Regions from separate parts of the Streptomyces sp. NPDC049597 genome, predicted to be linked through region 1. Evidence: riboswitches for the same ligand, from Rfam matches in the RefSeq annotation. Region 1 holds a riboswitch; each other region holds the start of a gene.

The links. Region 1 has a riboswitch for cyclic di-AMP ahead of AB0K02_RS11420 (M23 family metallopeptidase). Riboswitches for the same ligand answer to the same signal wherever they lie in the genome.
Region 2: another riboswitch for cyclic di-AMP. It lies ahead of AB0K02_RS14405 (LysM peptidoglycan-binding domain-containing protein); the one in region 1 lies ahead of AB0K02_RS11420 (M23 family metallopeptidase).
Region 3: another riboswitch for cyclic di-AMP. It lies ahead of AB0K02_RS09890 (LysM peptidoglycan-binding domain-containing M23 family metallopeptidase); the one in region 1 lies ahead of AB0K02_RS11420 (M23 family metallopeptidase).
Region 4: another riboswitch for cyclic di-AMP. It lies ahead of AB0K02_RS29970 (M23 family metallopeptidase); the one in region 1 lies ahead of AB0K02_RS11420 (M23 family metallopeptidase).

Annotation. Positions count from the first base shown of each region.
Region 1 covers NZ_JBFAOY010000007.1:180,778-185,919, reverse strand. Annotated here, with positions in the region: gene AB0K02_RS11430 (pitrilysin family protein) at 1-819, shown strand, start outside; gene AB0K02_RS11425 (pitrilysin family protein) at 816-2,204, shown strand; cyclic di-AMP (ydaO/yuaA leader) riboswitch at 2,437-2,595, shown strand; gene AB0K02_RS11420 (M23 family metallopeptidase) at 2,609-3,388, shown strand; gene AB0K02_RS11415 (GntR family transcriptional regulator) at 4,144-4,821, shown strand; gene AB0K02_RS11410 (HPr family phosphocarrier protein) at 5,021-5,142, opposite strand, start outside.
Region 2 covers NZ_JBFAOY010000010.1:124,396-129,537, forward strand. Annotated here, with positions in the region: partial or broken gene AB0K02_RS14390 (cupin) at 1-132, shown strand, start outside; gene AB0K02_RS14395 (hypothetical protein) at 223-1,065, opposite strand; gene AB0K02_RS14400 (metallophosphoesterase) at 1,111-1,602, opposite strand; gene AB0K02_RS14405 (LysM peptidoglycan-binding domain-containing protein) at 1,731-2,507, opposite strand; cyclic di-AMP (ydaO/yuaA leader) riboswitch at 2,512-2,666, opposite strand; gene AB0K02_RS14410 (zinc-dependent alcohol dehydrogenase) at 3,152-4,333, shown strand; gene AB0K02_RS14415 (DNA-formamidopyrimidine glycosylase family protein) at 4,413-5,142, opposite strand, start outside.
Region 3 covers NZ_JBFAOY010000006.1:93,473-98,614, forward strand. Annotated here, with positions in the region: gene AB0K02_RS09875 (carboxymuconolactone decarboxylase family protein) at 1-343, shown strand, start outside; gene AB0K02_RS09880 (TetR/AcrR family transcriptional regulator) at 420-1,037, shown strand; gene AB0K02_RS09885 (SGNH/GDSL hydrolase family protein) at 1,215-2,006, opposite strand; gene AB0K02_RS09890 (LysM peptidoglycan-binding domain-containing M23 family metallopeptidase) at 2,184-3,095, opposite strand; cyclic di-AMP (ydaO/yuaA leader) riboswitch at 3,100-3,256, opposite strand; gene AB0K02_RS09895 (tyrosine-protein phosphatase) at 3,991-4,803, shown strand; gene AB0K02_RS09900 (DUF6126 family protein) at 4,822-4,995, opposite strand; gene AB0K02_RS09905 (helix-turn-helix domain-containing protein) at 5,009-5,142, opposite strand, start outside.
Region 4 covers NZ_JBFAOY010000039.1:30,069-35,210, forward strand. Annotated here, with positions in the region: gene sigJ (RNA polymerase sigma factor SigJ) at 1-408, opposite strand, end outside; tRNA gene AB0K02_RS29960 (tRNA-Met) at 660-733, shown strand; gene AB0K02_RS29965 (PP2C family protein-serine/threonine phosphatase) at 1,002-2,204, shown strand; cyclic di-AMP (ydaO/yuaA leader) riboswitch at 2,473-2,629, shown strand; gene AB0K02_RS29970 (M23 family metallopeptidase) at 2,641-3,681, shown strand; gene AB0K02_RS29975 (PrsW family intramembrane metalloprotease) at 3,850-5,142, opposite strand, start outside.

The DNA of each region.
Region 1 (5,142 bases):
ACCCTCGAGGACGCCCGCGCCTTCTTCCGCACCTACTACGCGCCGAACAACGCGGTGCTGTCGGTCGTCGGCGACATCGATCCGCAGCAGACGCTCGCATGGATCGAGAAGTACTTCGGCTCCATCCCGTCCCACGACGGCAAGCAGCCCCCGCGCGACGGCTCCCTGCCGGACGTCATCGGCGAGCAGCTGCGTGAGGAGATCGTCGAGGAGGTCCCGGCCCGCGCCCTGATGGCCGCCTACCGCCTCCCGCACGACGGCACCCGCGAGTGCGACGCCGCCGACCTGGCGCTCACCGTCCTCGGCGGCGGGGAGTCCTCGCGGCTGCACAACCGCCTGGTCCGCCGCGACCAGACGGCCGTCGCCGCCGGGTTCGGGCTGCTGCGCCTGGCCGGAGCCCCCTCGCTCGGCTGGCTGGACGTCAAGACGTCCGGCGGCGTCGAGGTCCCGCAGATCGAGGCCGCCGTCGACGAGGAGCTCGCGCGGTTCGCGGCCGAGGGCCCGACGCCCGAGGAGATGGAGCGCGCCCAGGCCCAGCTCGAGCGCGAATGGCTCGACCGGCTCGGCACCGTGGCCGGCCGCGCCGACGAACTGTGCCGTTACGCCGTCCTGTTCGGCGACCCGCAGCTGGCGCTGACCGCCGTGCAGCGCGTCCTCGACATCACCGCCGAGGAGGTGAAGGCGGTCGCCGAGGCCCGGCTGCACCCGCGCAACAGGGCCGTCCTGGTCTACGAGCCCATCTCCGCCGACGACAGCGACATGGACGACGAGTCCGCGGCGGCCGACGAGAACGACGAGCACAAGGGGACGGACCAGTGAGCGACGCTGCCGTGACCATGGACTTCCACCCGCAGCCCACCCCCGGCACCGCCCGGCCCTGGGCCTTCCCGGCTCCCGAGCGCGCCACCCTGGACAACGGGCTGACCGTGCTGCGCTGCGACCGCCCCGGCCAGAAGGTCGTCGCCGTGGAGATCCTCCTCGGCGCCCCCCTGGAGGCGGAGCCCGAGGGCCTCGACGGCGTCGCCACGATCATGGCCCGCGCCCTGTCGGAGGGCACCGACAAGCACAGCGCCGAGGACTTCGCCGCCGAGCTGGAGCGCTGCGGCGCCACGCTCGACTCGCTCGCCGACCACCCCGGTGTCCGTGTCTCGCTGGAGGTCCCCGCCTCCCGGCTGCCCAAGGGACTCGGTCTGCTCGCCGACGCCCTGCGCGCCCCCGCCTTCGCGCCGGGCGAGGTCGACCGGCTGGTCCGCAACCGCCTCGACGAGATCCCGCACGAGATGGCCAACCCGGCCCGCCGCGCGGCCAAGCAGCTCTCCAAGGAGCTCTTCCCGTCGTCCCTGCGGGTGTCCCGGCCGCGCCAGGGCACCGAGGAGACGGTGGCGAGGATCGACTCCGCGGCCGTACGGGCCTTCTACGAGACGCACGTTCGTCCGTCCACGTCGACCGTCGTGATCGTCGGCGACCTCTCCGGTATCGATGTGGACGCCGTCCTCGCCGACACCCTCGGGGCCTGGACGGGCGACAAGGCGGCCACCCGGCCCGTGCCGGCGATCACGGCCGACGACACCGGCCGGGTGTTCATCGTCGACCGCCCCGGCGCCGTGCAGACCCAGTTGCTGATCGGCCGTACCGGACCCGACCGCCACGACAGCGTCTGGCCCGCCCAGGTGCTCGGCACGTACTGCCTGGGCGGCACGCTGACCTCCCGGCTCGACCGCGTCCTGCGCGAGGAGAAGGGCTACACCTACGGCGTACGGGCCTTCGGCCAGGTGCTGCTGTCGGCCCCGGACGGCTCGGGCGCCTCGATGCTGGCCATCAGCGGCTCGGTGGACACGCCGAACACCGGCCCCGCACTGGAGGACCTCTGGGCGGTGCTGCGCACGCTCGCCGCGGAGGGGCTCACCGACGCGGAGCGCGACGTCGCCGTGCAGAACCTGGTCGGCGTCGCCCCTCTGAAGTACGAGACCGCGGCGTCGGTCGCGGCCACCCTCGCCGACCAGGTCGAGCAGCACCTCCCGGACGACTACCAGGCGCAGTTGTACGCCCGCCTGGCCGCGACGGGCACGGTGGAGGCGACCGCTGCGGTGGTCAGCGCGTTCCCCGTGGACCGTCTCGTCACGGTGCTGGTCGGCGACGCGGCGCAGATCGAGGCCCCGGTCAGGGCGCTCGGGATCGGTGAAGTGACCGTCGTCACGGGCTGATCGAAGGTCGCGCATCGGGCGAAAGCGCGCAGAACGAGCGCGGCGCATGCCCTACGGAACCCCGGCTTCGAGTTGTATGCCGGGGTTCCGTGCTATGTCCGGTTTGTTGGAGAGGTGGCCTGTCTGCCCTGTGGCATGCGCTACAAAACGGGCTGTCCGTTTGGTGATCGACAGACGAACTGCCTAGCGTCGGTCCGGCTGTCCGCCTGGATCACGCCGCACCCGCGGCATCGGACAGTCATCGCCGAGTCCCCTTCAGGCGCGAGCCCGGGGAGCCGGGGACCCAGTCCCCTGGGGTGAATCGGACGCCTTCGCCCGCGCGGAGGGGCCCGTAGGAGACCTTCCTGCTCCGAACCCGTCAGCTAACCCGGTAGGCGAGAAGGAAGGAAAGGACCAGCCTTTTCATGGCGTTCACCCGTGCCACCGGGAAGCACCGTGCCCCGAGCCGTCTGACGCGCAGGAGCCGGAACATCGCCGGCGTCGCGACTCTGGCCACCACCGGCGTCATCGGAAGCCTCGCCTCCCCGGCGTTCGCCGCCGACACCGAGCCCTCGGCCGAGGACACCGGCCTCACCCAGATCGTCTCCATGGGGTCCATCGCCGACGAGATCGCCGACCAGGCCGCCGCCCAGAAGAAGGAGGCCGCCGAGGCGGCCGCCAAGGCCCGGGCGAAGGCGAAGGCCGAGGCCGAGGCGAAGCGGAAGGCCGAGGCACGCGCGAAGGAGGCCCGCGAGGCCAAGGAGCGCGCCGCCCGTGAGGCCGAGCGCCGCCGCCTGAACTCCTTCCGGCTGCCCGTCGCCGGCTCGTACGTGACCACCGGTTACCAGGCCGGCGGGTCCCTGTGGTCCTCCGGCAGCCACTCCGGCGTCGACTTCCGTGCCGCGTCCGGTACGTCGGTCGTGGCCGTGGGCGCGGGCACCGTCGTCGAGGCCGGCTGGGGCGGCGCGTACGGCAACAACATCGTGCTGCGCATGAACGACGGCACGTACACCCAGTACGGCCACCTGTCGTCGATCAACGTCTCGGTCGGCCAGCGGGTGATGCCCGGCCAGCAGATCGGCCTCTCGGGCTCGACCGGCAACTCGACCGGCCCGCACCTCCACTTCGAGGCCCGGACCTCGCCGGAGTACGGCTCCGACATCAACCCGGTCGCGTATCTGCGCGCCCGTGGTGTGAGCGTCTGACCCGACGTCCTCGCGCAGACCCCCGGCGCACGCCGGGGGTCTGCGCGCTTCGGTGACGGCGCCCCCCGGGCACCCGACGGCCTGACCGTCCGCCGTCGGCGCGTCCCGGCTGTCCGCCGGGTACGTGCTCGGCGGCGGATTGCCGACGGCGTCCGGCACCGGTCGTCCGCCCGCGAAGCGGCCCGCCGGTCTGTGGCCGGGCGCGCCCCCGCGGGCTTGGCTGTGTCGGGCGGTCGGCGTCTGGCGCTGCTGGGGCGCTGTGCCGCGCTTCCCGTGGCCGTCGGCCGGGCGGGGTGCGAGTCGTGGTGGGCTTGGCCGCGTCGCTCGGCGTCTCGCGGTGCCGGGGTCGGCCGTCCGCCGGGCCGGAGGCGAGTCCTGGCGGGCTCGGCTGTGTCCGGCGGTCGGCGTCTGGCGCTGTGGGGGCCGCTGTGCTGCGCTTCTCGCGGCCGTCCGCCGGTCTTGAGGGCCGGGGCGCGGGCCCGTGGGCCCTGCCTGCGTCAGACGGCTGTCGTCTTGCTCTGCGGGGGCGGGGCCGACCGGGCCCCCGGTGGCCCGCACCGCGACCCAGCGCCGTCGGGCGCCTGCCGTCGCCCCGGTCCGGTGACGCCCGTCGTGGCGATCGAATTACGCCGTTTCCGGCCAAAAGATATCCATGGATTCCGGTCGGCCATCGGAAAATCCCGTGGACTGGAATAGAGTCACCGGACACGAGTCAATCGGCTGCGTTTCGCGCGGATCGAGGCGGAGGTTCGGACATGCGCATTCCCGCGCACTCTGTATGCACGGCGATCCGCGACGACATCGTCTCCGGTGTATTCGAGCGGGGCAGCCGGCTCACCGAGGAGAACCTCGCCCGCCGCTACGGGGTCTCCCGCGTCCCCGTCCGCGAGGCCCTGCGGACCCTGGAGTCGGAGGGCTTCGTCGTCACCCGACGCCACGCCGGCGCGCACGTCGCCGAGCCCACCGAGCAGGAGGCGGCCGACCTGCTGGAGATCCGCATGCTGCTGGAGCCGCTCGGTGCCGCGCGCGCCGCCCAGCGGCGCACCGAGGCCCATCTCAAGGTGCTGCGCGGCCTGGTGAGGCTCGGTCAGGAAAGAGCGCGCCGCGGGCAGGGCGAGGACCTGCGCTCCCTGGGCGCCTGGTTCCACGAGACGCTCGCGCAGGCCTGCGGCAGCCCGGGGCTGACGGCCCTGCTGACCCAGCTGCGCCACAAGATCGCCTGGATGTACGCCGTCGACCAGCCGGCCCTGCCCGCCGAGTCCTGGGCCGAGCACGGCGCGATCGTGGACGCGGTCGCGCGCGGGGACGTGGAAAGGGCGCGGACGCTGACGGCCCTCCACGTGGAAAGGGCGGTGGCCGCGCACCGGCTGCGGCGCCCGGACCGGGTGAGGACTTCGCAACATTCCGTAAACATTGCGGGCCTCCGCAATTAACAATCGAGCCGTATACAAGAAGGGCTTATTCGAGAGTCTTTTTGAGGCCCTGCATTCGGCTTGCCTGAATTCATTCGCGCCGAGCGGAAGCGGGAACGGAAAAGCCGCGGGTTCCTCAGTCGTGGAACGCCGCGGCTTCGCCGTGCTTCTCGGGCACCCCGCCGGGCGGGCCGGAGCACGGAATCCTTTCGGACGGGGGTCAGACCGTCTCGGGCAGCTCGTCGAGGCCCTCGGCCACGAGCTTGGCCAGGCGGTCCAGCGCGGCGTCGGCGCCGTCCGCGTCGGAAGCCAGGACGATTTCCTCGCCACCCTGGGCGCCGA
Region 2 (5,142 bases), on a different contig from region 1:
GAACGGGGCGACGCCGGCTGCCTCACGGACGCCGTCGTACGGGCGCAGCGGCCGGCGGCAGGCGGCCGGTTCGGGATGTGCGGCCGCCTGGACGTGTACGACGCGGGGTCCGCGGCCGCAGGCGACGCGTAACCGCAGGAGACGTGGCCGCGGGGGCGGGCCATGGGCCGGGCCGAACCACCCCGACGCGGCGGCGGCCGGGCCGGGGCGCTCGGGCGCCGACTACGCGGCCGCGGCCGCCGGCGCGGCGAGGAAGCGGTGCAGCGAGGTCTTCAGCGCGGCGACGAACGCCTCGCGGGTCGTCTCGTCGACCAGGTCGAGGGACAGGTACGGGTTGAGGTCCTCGAGTTCGACGAGCAGCAGTCCGAAGTCGCGGGTGCGGCAGGCGTCGACGCGCTGGATGCCGTGGTCGACGGTGTTCCAGGCGATGAACCGCCGGGCGAAGTCGAGGTCGGCCGCGGTGGGCTCGTACGGCTGCAGTTCCCAGCGGCGGGCGGGGTCGGGGGCGTGGAGGGCGTACTGGAAGCTGTCGTCCACGAAGTAGAAGGAGACCTCGTAGAGGAAGTCGATGCGCGGCTGTATCAGCACGTCGCCGCGCGTGAGACCGGGGAGCCGCTCGGCATCCGCGAAGTGCAGGCCGATGGAGTCGGCTCCGGCCTTGGGCTTGACCGCGTACTCGTCGACGGCCGGCAGCAGGCGGAGGTCGTCGAGCCGGTCCACGGTGGGGATGACCGGGTAACCGGCCCTGGTGAGGTCCAGCAGGTACTGCTTGCCCGCCATGTCGCCACGCGCGGTCAGCGGGTTGTAGACCCTGGTGCCGGTCCTGAGCGCCTGCCCGCGGAAGGCGTCGTACGCGTCCTGGTAGTGCAGGACGGGCCCGCTGTTGCGCACCACGACGCCGTCGAAGCCGTCCATCAGCGCGGCCGCGTCCGCCGGATGGACGAGGGCGATGTCGAAGTCCTCGCGCAGCCGGGAGGACAGGTGGATGTCCTCGTCGCAGTACCGCCGCCCCTTGGCCGGGTAGGCGAGGTCGGTGACGTACAGCAGGCGGGGCCTGGCGGACACGGGCGGCTCCTGAGATCGGTTGACCGCAAAACTACCCCGGCCCGGTCACAGGCGGTGCAGCAGGACCTCGGCCAGCACGCCGTCCTCCGCCCGCGCGGTCATGTACGTGTGGTGGGGCTGTCGTCTGCGGTCGGTCGGGGAGCCGGGGTTGAGCAGCCGCAGGCCGCCGGGGGCCGTGGTGTCCCACGGGATGTGGCTGTGGCCGAAGACCAGCACGTCGAGGTCGGGGAACCTCTCCGCGCAGCGCCGCTCGCGTCCGGCGGCGGGTCCCGTCTCGTGCACGACGCCGAACCGGAGACCGCCGAGCTCGGCCCGGGCCACCTCCGGCAGCCGGGCGCGCAGCTCGTCGCCGTCGTTGTTGCCGTACACGGCCAGGAGGCGGGCGGAGCGGTTCTGAAGGAGGTCGAGGGTCGCGGTGTCGACCCAGTCGCCGGCGTGGATCACCGCATCGGCCTCCTCGACACGGGCCATCACCTCGTCGGGCAGGCGGCGGGCGCGCCGGGGCACATGGGTGTCGGAGATCAGCAGCAGTCGCATGTCTCCACCTTCCCGCTGCCGGCGCCGGGCGAGCACATGGCCGCGCCGGGCGCCGCACTGACGTGTTGTCAGAGCGGGCGCCCGGCGCGATTCCATCTGCAATCGAAGCCGCGAATGCGGGGCTACGGTCAGTACGGGCCGTTCACATTGTCGATGGAGCCGTACCTGGCGGCGGCGTAGTTGCACGCGGCGGTGATGTTCGCGACCGGGTCGAAGCTGTCGAACGGCGTGCCGGGCACGTGGTAGGCCCGGAACGTCGGGTCGATCACCTGGAGAAGGCCCTTGGAGGGCGTTCCATTGATCGCGTTGATGTCCCAGTTGTTGATCGCCAGCGGATTTCCGGAGGACTCGCGCATGATGTTGCGGTGGATTCCCTCGTAGGTGCCGGGAATTCCGTGCTTGGCCATGATGTCGAGGGATTCCTTGATCCAGCCGTCGAGATCGTTGGAATACGTCTTGGCCTTGGCGGCCGGGGCCTTCTTCGCCACCGGGGCGGTGCGGGCCGCGGAGCGGTCGGCGCGGGCGGCGTCGGCGGCGCGGTCCGCGGGCACGGCCTTGGCGCCGATGGTGAGCTTCAGACCGGGACGGATCAGCGCCGGGTCGGCGCCGATGTTCCGGCGGTTGTCGTTGTAGAGCTTCTTCCAGCCACCAGTGAGGGAGTGCTCCGCGGCGATCTTCGCCAGCGAGTCGCCCGCGACGACGGTGTACGTCGCGGGGGCCTTCTTCGCCGCGGCGGGCGCCGTGGCGACGGCCTTCGCGGTCGCGGCCTTGGCCGGCTGCGCGGCACCGGCGGTGGTCGCGACGAGCAACGGCAGGGCGAGCGCGGCGCCGCCCGTGCCCGCGGCGACGAAACCGCGGACGAGTCGGCCGGACTTGGGACGGCGGTGCTTACCCAGTGCAGGCATGACGCATTCCTCTCCGTCGCCTGCGAGGTGAGCTGTCGGGTTCGGGCTGGAGATGCCCGGTCGCATGGTCGGTGCGACTTCACCCCGAGCCGTTCCGGTTTCCGGATCGGCGGCCTACCTGGGTCCCCCGCTCCTGCCGAACGTGAGTGCGTGTGGTCGGATTCCCGGACAGCGGCAGGATTCGGCGGTCCGTCCGGATTGCGGTGACCGTAAGCGAGAGCGGCCCGACGTAACAAGCCCTGAATTCACAACCGCAATTCCCGACCCGGGAAAAGGGAAGGAAATGACCTTCCTCCTTTCCTGTCGGCAACTCAACTTTCCTTCTGCGCAAGGGATGCACGGCCACCTCCCGGCGCCGTGGGGCGTGCGTCACGTGACCGACGTCACGGATCCGAGGACAACAAAGACCAGTCACCCGTTTCATGAATAAACGGACATAAAGGCAATGGGAGAGGAAAGTCCCGCACGGAAATACCGGCGCTCCATTGGGCACCAATAGTCCGTTTTCTTCCGTATGTAATAGCCTCGCCCGTGTATGTAATGCCATCACCCGCTTCGGGTACTCGCCCGTGGCGGCCGGGTGCGCGGCGCCGCCCGTACGACCGCCGCAGGCCGCTCACCGGAAGGCAACACGGGAGGACACGATGCGCGCACTGACATGGCAGGGCCGGCGGGACGTCCGGATCGAGACCGTCCCCGATCCCCGCATCACCGAGCCGAAGGATGTGATCGTCCGGGTGACGTCCACCGGCATCTGCGGTTCGGATCTCCACCTCTACGAGGTCCTGGGCCCGTACCTCGACCCCGGCGACATCCTCGGCCACGAGCCCATGGGCATCGTGGAGGAGACCGGTCCCGAGGTGACGGCCCTGTCGGCCGGCGACCGCGTCGTCGTGCCGTTCAACATCTCGTGCGGCGAGTGCTTCATGTGCGCCCAGGGCCTCCACTCGCAGTGCGAGACGACCCAGGTGCGGGACCGCGGCACGGGCGCGTCGCTGTTCGGCTACACGAAGCTGTACGGGCAGGTGCCCGGCGGGCAGGCCGAGTACCTGCGGGTGCCCTTCGGCGACACACTGCCGGTCAAGGTGCCCGAGGGGCCACCGGACGAGCGTTTCGTCTACCTCTCGGACGTCCTGCCGACGGCATGGCAGGCCGTGGAGTACGCGGACGTCCCGCCCGGCGGGTCGCTGACCGTGCTCGGGCTCGGACCGATCGGCGACATGGCCTGCCGCGTGGCCCTGCACCGGGGCGCCGGACTCGTCATCGGTGTCGACCTCGTGCCCGAGCGTCTCGACCGGGCCGAGGCGCGGGGGGTGACGGTCCTCGACCTGCGCGAGCACGACGAGGTCGCCGACGCCATCCGTGAGCTGACCAACGGCCGCGGCTCGGACGCGGTCATCGACGCCGTGGGGATGGAGGCCCACGGGGCACCGGTCGCCAAGGCCGGCCAGTGGGCGACCGGTCTGCTGCCCGGACGCGTGGCCCGGCGCGTCATGGAGCATGTCGGCGTGGACCGGCTGGAGGCGTTCTACACGGCCATCGACGCTGTACGGCGCGGCGGCACGATCTCCCTGGCCGGGGTCTACGGCGGCATGGCGGATCCCGTGCCGATGCTCACCCTGTTCGACAGGCAGATCCAGCTCCGTATGGGGCAGGCCAACGTCCGGCGCTGGGTGGACGACATCCTTCCGCTGCTGACGGACGCCGATCCGCTCGGCGTCGAGGGCTTCGCCACGCACACCCTGCCGCTGGACAAGGGCCCCGAGGCGTACGCCACGTTCCAGGCCAAGCGCGACGGCATGGTCAAGACCCTGCTGAAGCCCTAGCGACGCACCCCCTGGCGGCGGCGAAGCCCCGGCGACGCGGGCTCCCTGCGGCCGCCCGCTCCGCGCGGCTCAGCTCTGGTCAGCTCTGGCAGGCGGGGCACCACACGGAGCGGCGGCCGCCGGTGCGGCCGGAGCGCAGCGGCCCGCGGCAGCGCGGGCACACCGGGTCGCGGTCGTCCCGCCGTCCGGTGAGCCAGCTCCGCCGGGGCGGCACGCGGGCGGCCGGGACGGCGGACCGCAGGACCCGGCCCATCGCGGCGTGGATCCGGCGCAGCTCGGCCTCGTCCAGGTCGCGCGCGGGGCGGTCGGGCGCCACCCCTGCGCGCCAGAGGATCTCGTCGCTGAGGAGGTTGCCCAGGCCGGCGAGCACCGACTGGTCCATCAGCACGTTCTTGACGGCGCCCCGCCGCCCCGCGACCCGTTCGAGGAACGTGTCCCGGGGCAGGCCCAGAGCGTCGGGCCCCAGGTCACCGAGGACGTTCCCCACGGCCTCGTCGCTGCCGGCCAGGTGGACGCCCTGGAGCTTGCGCTGGTCGCGGTAGTGCAGCCTGCGGTCGTCGTCGAGGGTGAGCACGATCCGGTCGTGGTCCGCCACGGGGTCGTCGGGCGATGCGGCCAGGAGCAGCCCCGTCATCCCGAAGTGCCACACGACGCGGGGCCCGTCGGTGGGCGCCACGAGCCATTTGCCGTGCCGCCAGGGCTCCTCCAGCCGCCTCCCCTCCAGCTCCTTCCGCAGCCGCCGCACGGTCACCCCGCGCAGCACGCCCGGGTCGCGCACGTCGACTCTCCTGATCCGCCGGCCCGTGCCG
Region 3 (5,142 bases), on a different contig from region 1:
CATGGACTTCGGCCACTGGGAGAACCGGACGCGCGGGATGGACGCGCGCAAGCTGCAGGACGTGCCCGTGTGGCGGGACAGCGACGTCTACTCCCCGCTGGAGCGGGACGTCATGGAGTACGCCGAGGCGATGACCGCGAATCCGCCGGAGGTGACCGACGAGCTGACCGGACGCCTGCTCGCGGTGCTGGGCGAGGAGGCGTTCGTGGAGCTGACGGCGATGGTGGCGGTGGAGAACCTGCGTTCGCGCATCAACGCGGCGCTCGGCCTGACGAGCCAGGGGTTCAAGGACCACTGCGAGATCCCGGCCGCCGCACGGTCCGCCGCCGGAACGACGGCCTGAGCGGTGAGCGCCGAGTCCCCTTTCCGCGTCGGCGGGAAGGGGGTCCCGTCCAAGATCGGCTGTGTAGGGTGACGCCGTGGCGAGGATTCGGTTGAACGTGTCGGAGCGGCGTGAGGAACTGCTGAACGCGGCTGTCGAGCAGATCGAGCAGCGGGGTGTGGCGGCCGTGCGGATCGCCGATGTCGCCTCCTCCCTCGGCGTCTCCAGCGCCCTGGTGCTCTACCACTTCTCGTCCAAGGAACAGCTGGTCGCCGCGGCGTTCACGCATGCCGCCGACGCCGACCTGGCCCATCTGCGCAAGCTCCTCGGGCGACGCACCTCCGCGCTGCGCCGGCTGCGGGCGGCCGTGCGCTGGTACGCCCCGACCGGCCAGGCCAAGGGCTGGCGGCTGTGGATCGACGCCTGGGCCGCCTCCCTGCGCGATCCGGCCCTGCGCGAGGTCGCCCGCGCCCTCGACCAGCAGTGGAAGGCGGCGCTCACCGAGGTGATCGCGGAGGGCGCGCAGGCCGGGGAGTTCACGTGCGAGAACCCGGCGGCCGCGGCCTGGCGTCTGACGGCGTTCCTCGACGGGCTCGCCGTGCAGATGACGTCGTACGCGGGGTCGCTGACCCGTGCGGCGATGCTGCAGTGGACGGACGAGGCGCTGGCCCGCGAGCTGGGGGTGGACCGCGAGGCGCTCACGGCGTCCCGCTAGCCGGGCCGGTCGTCGGCCCGGCCCGCGTCCGCGGGAGACGGGCCGGGAGCCGGGGACGCTGTGCTCCCTCGGCGGGGGCGTGGCGGGTCCGGTGGATGTCTCGCCGTCGGACCGGCGGCTCGCGGCACCATGACGGAGCGCCCGGGGCGCGGGCCCCGGGCGCTGTGCCGGCTCCGCTCAGAGCGGCAGCAGGTCCGGGCGCTTGGCCGCCACGTGGTCGCCGGAGCTCTCGCCCCGCAGCCGCCGGCCGATCCACGGCACCAGGTACTCCCGCGCCCAGTGGATGTCGTCGCGCCGCACCTCGAAGGCACCGCGCGGCGGGAGCGGCGGCCAGGGCTGGTCCGGGTCGGCGGGTACGTCGAGACCGAGCACCTGGGCGGCGCGCAGGGCGACGCGGGTGTGGCCCTCGGGCGACAGGTGCAGCCGGTCAGCGTCCCAGGCACGCCGGTCCTGAACGGACTTGAGCGACCACAGGTCGAGGACGGGGCAGTCGTGGCGGTCGGCGATGGCCCGCACGTGCGCGGTGTACGTGGCGATCTTTCCGCGCAGATGGCGCAGGACCGGCACGTCCCGGGTGTCGAAGCCGGTGGTCACCATGACCGTGCCGACCGAGCTCTTGAGGTCGGCGACCGCCCGCTCGAACCGCTCGGCCACGTCGTCCGGGTCGCTGCCCGGCCGGATGATGTCGTTGCCTCCCGCGCAGAACGTCACCAGGTCTGGGGCGAGTTCCTTGGCCCTCGGGACCTGCTCGTCGACGATCTGGTCGAGGAGGCGGCCGCGTACGGCGAGGTTGGCGTACCGGAAGGTGTGTTCCGGCGTCAGGTCGGCGAGCAGCACCGCGAACCGGTCCGCCCAGCCGACGTACGTCCCGTCGGGACCGGGGTCTCCCACGCCCTCGGTGAAGCTGTCACCGATCGCCGCGTACGACCCGAATGCGCCCTTGTTCTCTGTTCTCGAATCGTCTGCCACGGGAGCACATCTTTCCTTTACGGATGTGACCTACGCGACCGTAAGGAGGGGTTGACGCGAGGTGATCTGTGCCACCGGTCAAGTTTCCACCAAGCCGGAATACGCGGAATCCCCCGCTCCGCCGCCGGACGGAACGAGGGATGCGCGGTCGGCGGCCCAACGGGCCACCGGAGTACGTCAGATGGAGACGCCGTGCTGGCGCAGGTAGGCCAGCGGGTCGATGTCGGAGCCGTACGACGGGCTGGTGCGGATCTCGAAGTGCAGGTGCGGACCGGTGGAGTTGCCGGTGGAGCCGGACAGACCGATCTGGTCGCCGCCCGAGACGCTCTGACCGCTGGAGACGGACAGGGAGGAGAGGTGGGCGTACTGCGAGTAGGTGCCGTCGCCGTGCTGGATGACGACCTCGTTGCCGTACGAGCCGTTCCAGCCGGCCGAGACGACGGTGCCCGGGCCGACGGACTTCACGCTCGTGCCGCTTCCGGCGATGAAGTCGACACCGGTGTGGTACCCGCTGGACCACATGGCGCCGGACGCGCGGTACGGCGTGGAGACACCGCCGCCGACCGGAAGGGTCCAGCCGGAGGACGCCGGGGCGGCCTTCTCGGCGGGGGCCTCGGCAGCGGCGGGAGCGGCCGCGGGAGCGGCGGGAGCGGCGGTCCGCGAGGCGTCGCGCGAGGACCGGGGCGTGGACTCGGAGCGCGGCTCGGGGTCGTTCTTCGCCTTCGACTTCGCGTTGATGGTCAGTTCGAGACCCGGGTGGATCAGCGCCGGGTCCGCACCGATGGCGCGGCGGTTGTCGTTGTAGAGCTTCTTCCAGCCGCCGCGGACGTTCTGCTCGTCGGCGATCTCGGCGAGGCAGTCCCCGGCGACGACGGTGTACGTCTTCGGGGCCTTCTTCTCGGCGGCCGGAGCGGCCGCCGGGACCGAGGCCGGGGCGACCTTCTGGGGAGCGGCGGCGGGGGTCGCGGCGTTGGCGCCGGTCGCGCCGAGCAGCGGCAGGGCTATGGCGGCGCTGCCCGCACCGGCGACGGCGAAGCCGCGGGTGAGGGGGTGGGACTTGGGACGGCGGTGCTTACCCTTTCCGGGCATGGCGCATTCCTCTCCGGCGCCTGCGAGGTGAGCTGTCGGGTTCGGGCTGGAGGTGCCCGTTCGCACTTGTTGCACGAATTAACCCCGAGCCGTCCGAATTCTTCGGATACGGCGTACTACCTGGGTCCCCCGCTCCTGCCACGCGTGGGTGGGTTCGAAGTCCGGTCGGCGGCAGGATTAGGCGGTCCGTCCGGATTGAGCGTGACCGTAGGCGAGTCCACCGGGCGGAACAAGCCGCGAATTCCCCCCGACTTTCACCGTCGTGTTTTCCGGGCCGCTCCGGTCGTCACCCTCCGTGGACGAGAGGCGGTCAATTCCCTTGCAGACGACGGAATTGACACGGGGAAAGCGGGCACGTTCCGTCACGAATATGATCCTGCTCACGAGCCACGGCCCATCTCACCCGCAGGCGGGGCACGTTATCCGCAAAGCCTCAATTCGGACAGAAGGCGCGAATAATCATCTAAGCGTGCACTTGGGTGTCAAGATCGGTCCACAACGCCCGACTTCGTCCCCTGCTGCCGCACGGCCTGCGGCGGAACCCTCTCATCGTCCGTTTCCGGTCATCCTGAATTCAGCCGCGTCGGCTCCCAGGGATACGCCCCGCGAATGACGGCAGTTCCCCCGCACCCAAACGGAATCCGACCGGACCGGTGCCGGCTCCTCGGTTTCGGTCACGGCGCCGGCAATTCCACGCGGAGCCCGTCACGCCGTGCCGCGGGTGCGAGGCGGACACCGCCCCTCGTAACGGTGCCGGGGCGGCGGTCCCACAGCCGCGCCCGCGGGCACCGAACGCGCCCCGACCGACATGGTTGCCTCATGAACCTGTGCCGTATCGTCGGATCGCGCCATCGTCGGCGAACGGCGCCGACGGCCGTCACCTGAAGGAGTCCACGTGACGCAGCAGCTGCCGCAGGCCCCGTCGACCGAGCCCCGGCTGGCCGGGGTGCGAAACTTCCGGGACGTGGGCGGACTGCCGACCGTGGACGGCGGGCGCGTGCGGCACGGCCGGCTCTACCGCAGCGGACACCTCGCGCACGCCACCGAGAGCGACGCCGCCTTCCTCGCGTCCCTCGGGCTGCACACGATCTTCGACTTCCGCAATGCGGCGGACCAGAGGCTGGAAGGCCCGGACGTCGAGCTGCCGGGCGTGCGCAACGTCAATCTCCCGCTGAGCGACCCGGCCGACGGCGCGGAGTTCTGGAAGATGGTCCGGGACGGCAACCTCGACCAGCTGAAGTCCATCCTCGCCGACGGCAAGGGCGCCGCCCGGATGATCGCCTCGTACCGGATGATCGTCAAGGAGCGGACCGCCGAGCACAGCCGCGTCCTGCACGCGCTGGCCGAGGACAGCGTCCCGGCGCTGATGCACTGCGCGGCCGGCAAGGACCGCGCCGGCCTGTCGATCGCGGTGACCCTGCTCGCCGTCGGCGTGGAGCGCGAGGCGATCGAGGCGGACTACCTGAAGTCCAACGACCCGCACCGCCGCTACAAGGTCAAGCGCGGCGACGACTCCCCCGAGGCCATGTCGGAGGAGGTCATGGACCTGCTGAGCCCGCTGTTCGACGCCCGCGCCGCCTATCTGTCCGCCGCGTTCGAGACGATCGAGGAGACATGGGGCGGCACCGAGCAGTACCTCGCGAAGGGGCTCGGGCTCTCCGCGCAGACGCGTGAGCTGCTGCGCGAACGGCTCGTCGAGGAGGGCTGAGCCCCGGGCGGGCGCCGCCTACTGGTTCTGGCCGCCCACGAGGAACAGCAGGTAGAGGAACGCGGCAACGAGGTGCCCCGCCACGAGGTAGGCGAACAGCCGGATGACCAGGCCGCGCGGGAAACGGTCCTCGCGCCTGTTCTCGGGCGCGTCGGCCAGGGGCTTGTCCAAGGGGTCCCATGTGGGCGTCATCACAACCTCCGGGTCAGGCGTGCGGGTGCGGATCGGGACTCTGCAGCAGGGTGTGCATGAAAAGCAGCTCCGCGCCCTCCGGCGTGGCGGCCGCGATGCGGTGCGGCGTGAGCGAGTCGAAGTGCGCGCTGTCCCCGGGCGTCAGTT
Region 4 (5,142 bases), on a different contig from region 1:
CGGCACCGCGAACATGTCGTGCAGCACGAAGGCGAGTCGTTCCGCCGGAGCCAGCGTCTCCAGGACGACCAGCAGCGCCAGGCCGACCGCGTCGGCGAGCAGGACCTCGTGCTCGGGGTCGAGCGCGTCCGCCCCGGTGACGATCGGCTCGGGCAGACGGGTCTCCATCGGCTCCTCGCGCCGTGACGCACGGGTACGGAGCATGTCCAGGCAGACCCGGCCGACCACGGTGGTCAGCCAGCCGCCCAGGTTCTCGACGCGTTCGGAGCCGGAGCGGCTCAGACGCAGCCAGGCCTCCTGGACGGCGTCGTCGGCTTCGGTCAGCGAGCCGAGCATCCGGTACGCGACCGCGCGCAGGTGCGCGCGGTGCTCCTCGAAGCGCTGCGCCAGGAAGTCGTGCTCGTTCATCGTCCGCCCCGTGTCCGTCGTCGTCCGGCCTGTCACAGCATTGACGGAGTGCGCGGCGCGGATGTGACGCGAACGGTGCCACCAGGCCGGATGTGCCGGGACGAGGCCGAAAAGCGTGGCCGCGGAGGCCGAAAACGTCGCCGCGGGGGCCGAAAACGCGGCGGAGACGACCTGTGGGGCCGGATCGGCGGGACCGGACCGGTAAATGGGAGTGGATCTTGCTCCGGATGGCGTAAGGTGGTGTTCACCGACGCGGGGTGGAGCAGCTCGGTAGCTCGCTGGGCTCATAACCCAGAGGTCGCAGGTTCAAATCCTGTCCCCGCTACTGAAGACGGCGGCCCGGCAATCGAGATGATCGATTGCCGGGCCGCCGTCGTTTCCGTCGTCGGTTGCGCCCTCGTTTTCGGCGTCGTGACCTGGGCTTCTGTGCGGCCGGACGTGGCAAGTCGCCGCGCGCCCCCGGGGCGCGCAGCATGGGAAGTGCGCGGCACCGGTCCGTGGCCGTGGGTGGAGCGGCAGGGAGAACACCTGTGGGGCGAGAACAGCGCAGCAGCTACGGCGCGCCGTGGTTCGTCCGTCTCCTGCCCGCCGTGATGATCGCCGCCGGCATCGTCTTCGACCTGCTGACGCCGGCCCGTTTCACCGCGGTGCCGCTCTTCGCCGCGGCCCCGCTCATCGCGGCGCCGATCGTCACCTGGGTCGTGACGCTGCTCACCGGTATCGCCGCCGTCCTGGCCACGACGGGCCTGCACACCTACAACAACACCATCGCCCAGATCACCGCCTTCACGGAGACGAGCACGGTGCTCACCGTGGCGGCTCTCGCGCTGCTGATCAACGGGGTCGTGAGGCGCAGCAGCGCGCGGCTCGCCTCGGCGCGGGTGATCGCCGAGGCCGCGCAGCGCGCCGTGCTGCCCACGCCCGCGGACCGGATCGCCGGTCTGCACATCGCGGCGCGCTACGAGGCGGCGCAGGCGGACGCGTTCATCGGCGGTGACCTCTTCGCCGTGCAGGACACCCCGCACGGGGTGCGGCTGATCGTCGGGGACGTGCGCGGCAAGGGGATGGAGGCGGTGGCGGCCGTCGCCGTGCTGATCGGGGCCTTTGGGGAGGCGGCCGAGCAGGAGACCTCGCTCGAAGGCGTGGCACGGCGGCTGGAGCGGGCGTTGAAGCGCGAGGACATGCGGCGGGAGGGGCTTGACGCCATCGAGGGGTTCACCACCGCCGTGCTCGGCGAGATCCCGCCCAGCGACGGTGTGGGGGACGGGACCGTACGGCTGGTGAACCGCGGGCATCCCGACCCGCTGGTGCTGCACGCCGACGGCGAGCTGGACGTGCTGGAGCCGTCCGAGGCCGCGCTGCCCCTGGGGATGGGCGACTTGGGCCTGTGGCCCGACCGCGCGGAGGAGTATCCGCTGCCCGCCGGCGCGACGCTGCTGCTGTACACGGACGGCCTGTCCGAGGCCCGTGACGCCCGAGGCGTCTTCTACGACCCGGGTGAACGACTCCGGGGAAGCGTCTTCCCCGGCCCCGAGGGCCTGCTCGACGCGCTGGTCGAGGACGTGCGCCGGTACACGGGCGGCAGGTCCACGGACGACATGGCGCTCCTGGCGGTCGGCAGGCCCGGGGTGGGGCAGCCGGAACGGCGGCGGACGGTGCCGGTCGTGTCCGCCGACGGCGCGTCCCGGACGCAGGGGCGGCGCGCGGTGCGTGGCGCGGGCGGCGCCCGCCCGGCGCGGGGGGTACGGCACACCGACGGCGGGTGGCGGAGCAGCGGGCACGGCACGCCGGACTGAGGGGCGCAGCCCGAGGGGACGGCGAACGCTCAGCACATCAGTACGGTGTGTAGCCAAACGGTGTCACTCTGCATAACATTTGACGCAACGTCAGGTGATGTCGCCGGCCTGAAGGGTGATCAAGTCGCCCGATTCCGCCTGCTTCTGTCCTGGTAAGTCCTGGCCGCGGGCGTTAATGATCAGCCGGAACAGCTTGGAATCCGGCCCCGGCTTCTATTAACGTTCGATAACGCAGCGCGGTCGTCCCAGCCGTCGCAAGAGACGGCACCGTGCGCACGCGCCGAATCCCGCAAGGGAACCGGGGAACCACCAATTGGGGTGAATCGGGCATCGTTTGCCGCTCAGTCCGCGGCCGAGGACGCCCGTAGGAGACCTTCCTGCTCCGAACCCGTCAGCTAACCCGGTAGGCGAGAAGGAAGGAAAGGAGTACGCCTTCGTGGCGTCCAACATGCCTGCCCCCGAGGCCCCGTTCGTGCCCGCTCACTTCGGCGGCGACACCGCGGAGCGGACGTGGGAGGAATGGAATCCCACCGAGGAATCCATCCGTCCGGTGCGCGGCCGGCACCGCGTCGTCAAGCAGCGCGGCGGGCTCGCCCGCAGCTCCACCGTCCTCGGCGTCGGTGTCATCGCCGCGGTCGGCGCCGGTGGCATAGCGACCGCCCAGGACAAGCCGGCGGTCTCCATCTCCCTTCCGGACTCGATCGCGGACAAGCTCCCCGACGCCGCGTCACTTCCGGGCGTGGGCTCCCTCCTCTCCGACGACTCCGGCTCCGAGGCGAACGCGGCCCCCCTGACCGCGATGACGACCGTCGCCGATGGCGGGACGGGTGCCGACGGGCAGTCGGCCGGCGCCGGCGAGGCCCTGCGCGCCCGCATCCTCCAGCAGGTCGAGCAGCAGCGCGCCGAGGCGGACGCCGAGGCGAAGGCCGCCGCCGAGAAGCTGGCCGCCGAGCAGGCCGCCGCCGCGGCGGCGAAGCAGCAGAGCGAGGCCGAGGCCCAGGCGGCCGAGGAGAAGCGGAAGGCCGAGGAGGCCGCGCGGGCCAAGGAGGAGGCGGAGCGCCTCGCCAAGCTCGCCGCGAGCTACGCCCTGCCCACCTCCTCGTACACGATCACCTCCACGTACGGCGAGTCCGGCTCCATGTGGTCCTCCGGCCAGCACACCGGTCTGGACTTCGCCGCTCCCACGGGCACCCCGGTCAAGGCGGTCCACGGCGGCACGATCAAGTCGGCCGGCTGGTCCGGTTCGTACGGCTACCGCATCGTGCTGGAGCTGGAGGACGGCACCGAGGTCTGGTACGCCCACCTGTCGTCGATGACCGCGAGCGCGGGCCAGACGGTCGCCACAGGCGAGACCATCGGCCGCGTCGGCGCGACCGGCAACGTCACCGGGCCGCACCTGCACATGGAGGTGCACACCGCGGGCGGCTCCGGCCTCGACCCGATGGCCTGGCTGCGGGACAAGGGCCTCACGATCTGATCGAGGGCAGCGGCCGACGGCGCGCGGTACGGGGTTCGGGTGCCGCGCGTCCCCGTGTCCGCGCCGTCCCCGGTGGCGCCTGTGCGCGGCGGCAGGGCGCGGACGCGACGCCGACGACGCCTCGTGCGAGGCGGGCGGGGCGCGGCAGCTGCGACGAGGGCCGCGCGGTCAGCGGCGGTACGGGTTGTAGCCGGAGTAGTCGCGGTGCGGGGGCGGTACGGCGACCCGGCCCGTGGCCCGCGCCGCGTACACGAGCGCGGGCGCGGCCACGTCCCTGCGCCGCCACAGGTGGTGCAGCAGCTCCCGCTCGCGCTCCGCGAAGTCCGGTCCCGCGGCGCCGCGGTGGGCCCGGTGGCGCAGAGAGGCGAGCGACGTCGCGAACGCCTCGTACTCGGAGACCGCGTGGCCCGCGGCAGGGCCGTACGTCCGCCGTGCCCAGTCGCGCGCCATCGTGCGGGCGCGCATCGAGGACAGCGCCTGCGGCTCCGCGTCCGCCAGCCAGCCCGCCGCCGCGTACGCCGGCAGCTCGCTCGATATCGTGCGCAGCTCGCGCTGCCGGGTCCATATGGTCAGCCAGGTCAGCAGCCCGAAGGCGGGCACCATGAACGCCGCGTACACCCCGTAGAAACCCCACGGGCCGAACAGCGAAACCGAGCCGTTCCACAGGGCGTGCATGCCCATCGCGAGGACGAGGCCGAGCAGGGGCAGCGCGATGCGCCGTATGCGCCGACGGGGCGCGGCGAGTGCGGCAAGGCCGAAACCGATGCCGGTGAGCACCGTGAACAACGGGTGCGCGAACGGCGACATCACGATCCGCACGAAGAACGTCGCCGCGGTGACCGAGGCCAGGCCCGAGGTGCCGAACGCCTGGTCCTCGCCGTAGGCGTTGCCGAGGTACAGGATGTTCTCGGTGAAGGCGAAGCCGGTCGCCGTCACGCCCGCGACCACCACCCCGTCCACGAGGCCGGTGAAGTCCCGTCTTCGGAAGAGGAAGAGGAGCAGGACCGACGCCGCCTTGGCGCTCTCCTCGACGACCGGTGCTATGACCGTCGCGCCCAGGGTGTCGGCGGAAGCGGGATCGGCGGTGGCGGTGGCGATCCAGCGGGTCGCGAAGGTGTTCGCGAGGATCGCGATCAGGGCGGCGGCGCACGCGCCCCAGGCGAAGGCGAACAGCAGATTCCGCCAGGGGCCGGGCTCCACCCGGTCCAGCCAGCGGAACGCCGCCACCAGCAGCGGCACCGGCAGCGTCGCGAGGCCGAGGCCGATCAGGAAGCCCTGGGTGCCGGTCTGTTCCCGTACGAGCGCGAGGATCACCAGTCCGCACAGCCCGAGCAGAGTGATCAGCACACCCGCCCGGACCGCACGGCTGCGCCACAGACGGGCGGCACGCATCCGGCGGCGCCGCGCGGCGGTCTGCGGCACGCCGCCGGCCGGCCCGCCGCCCTGCTCCTGCCGGCACGG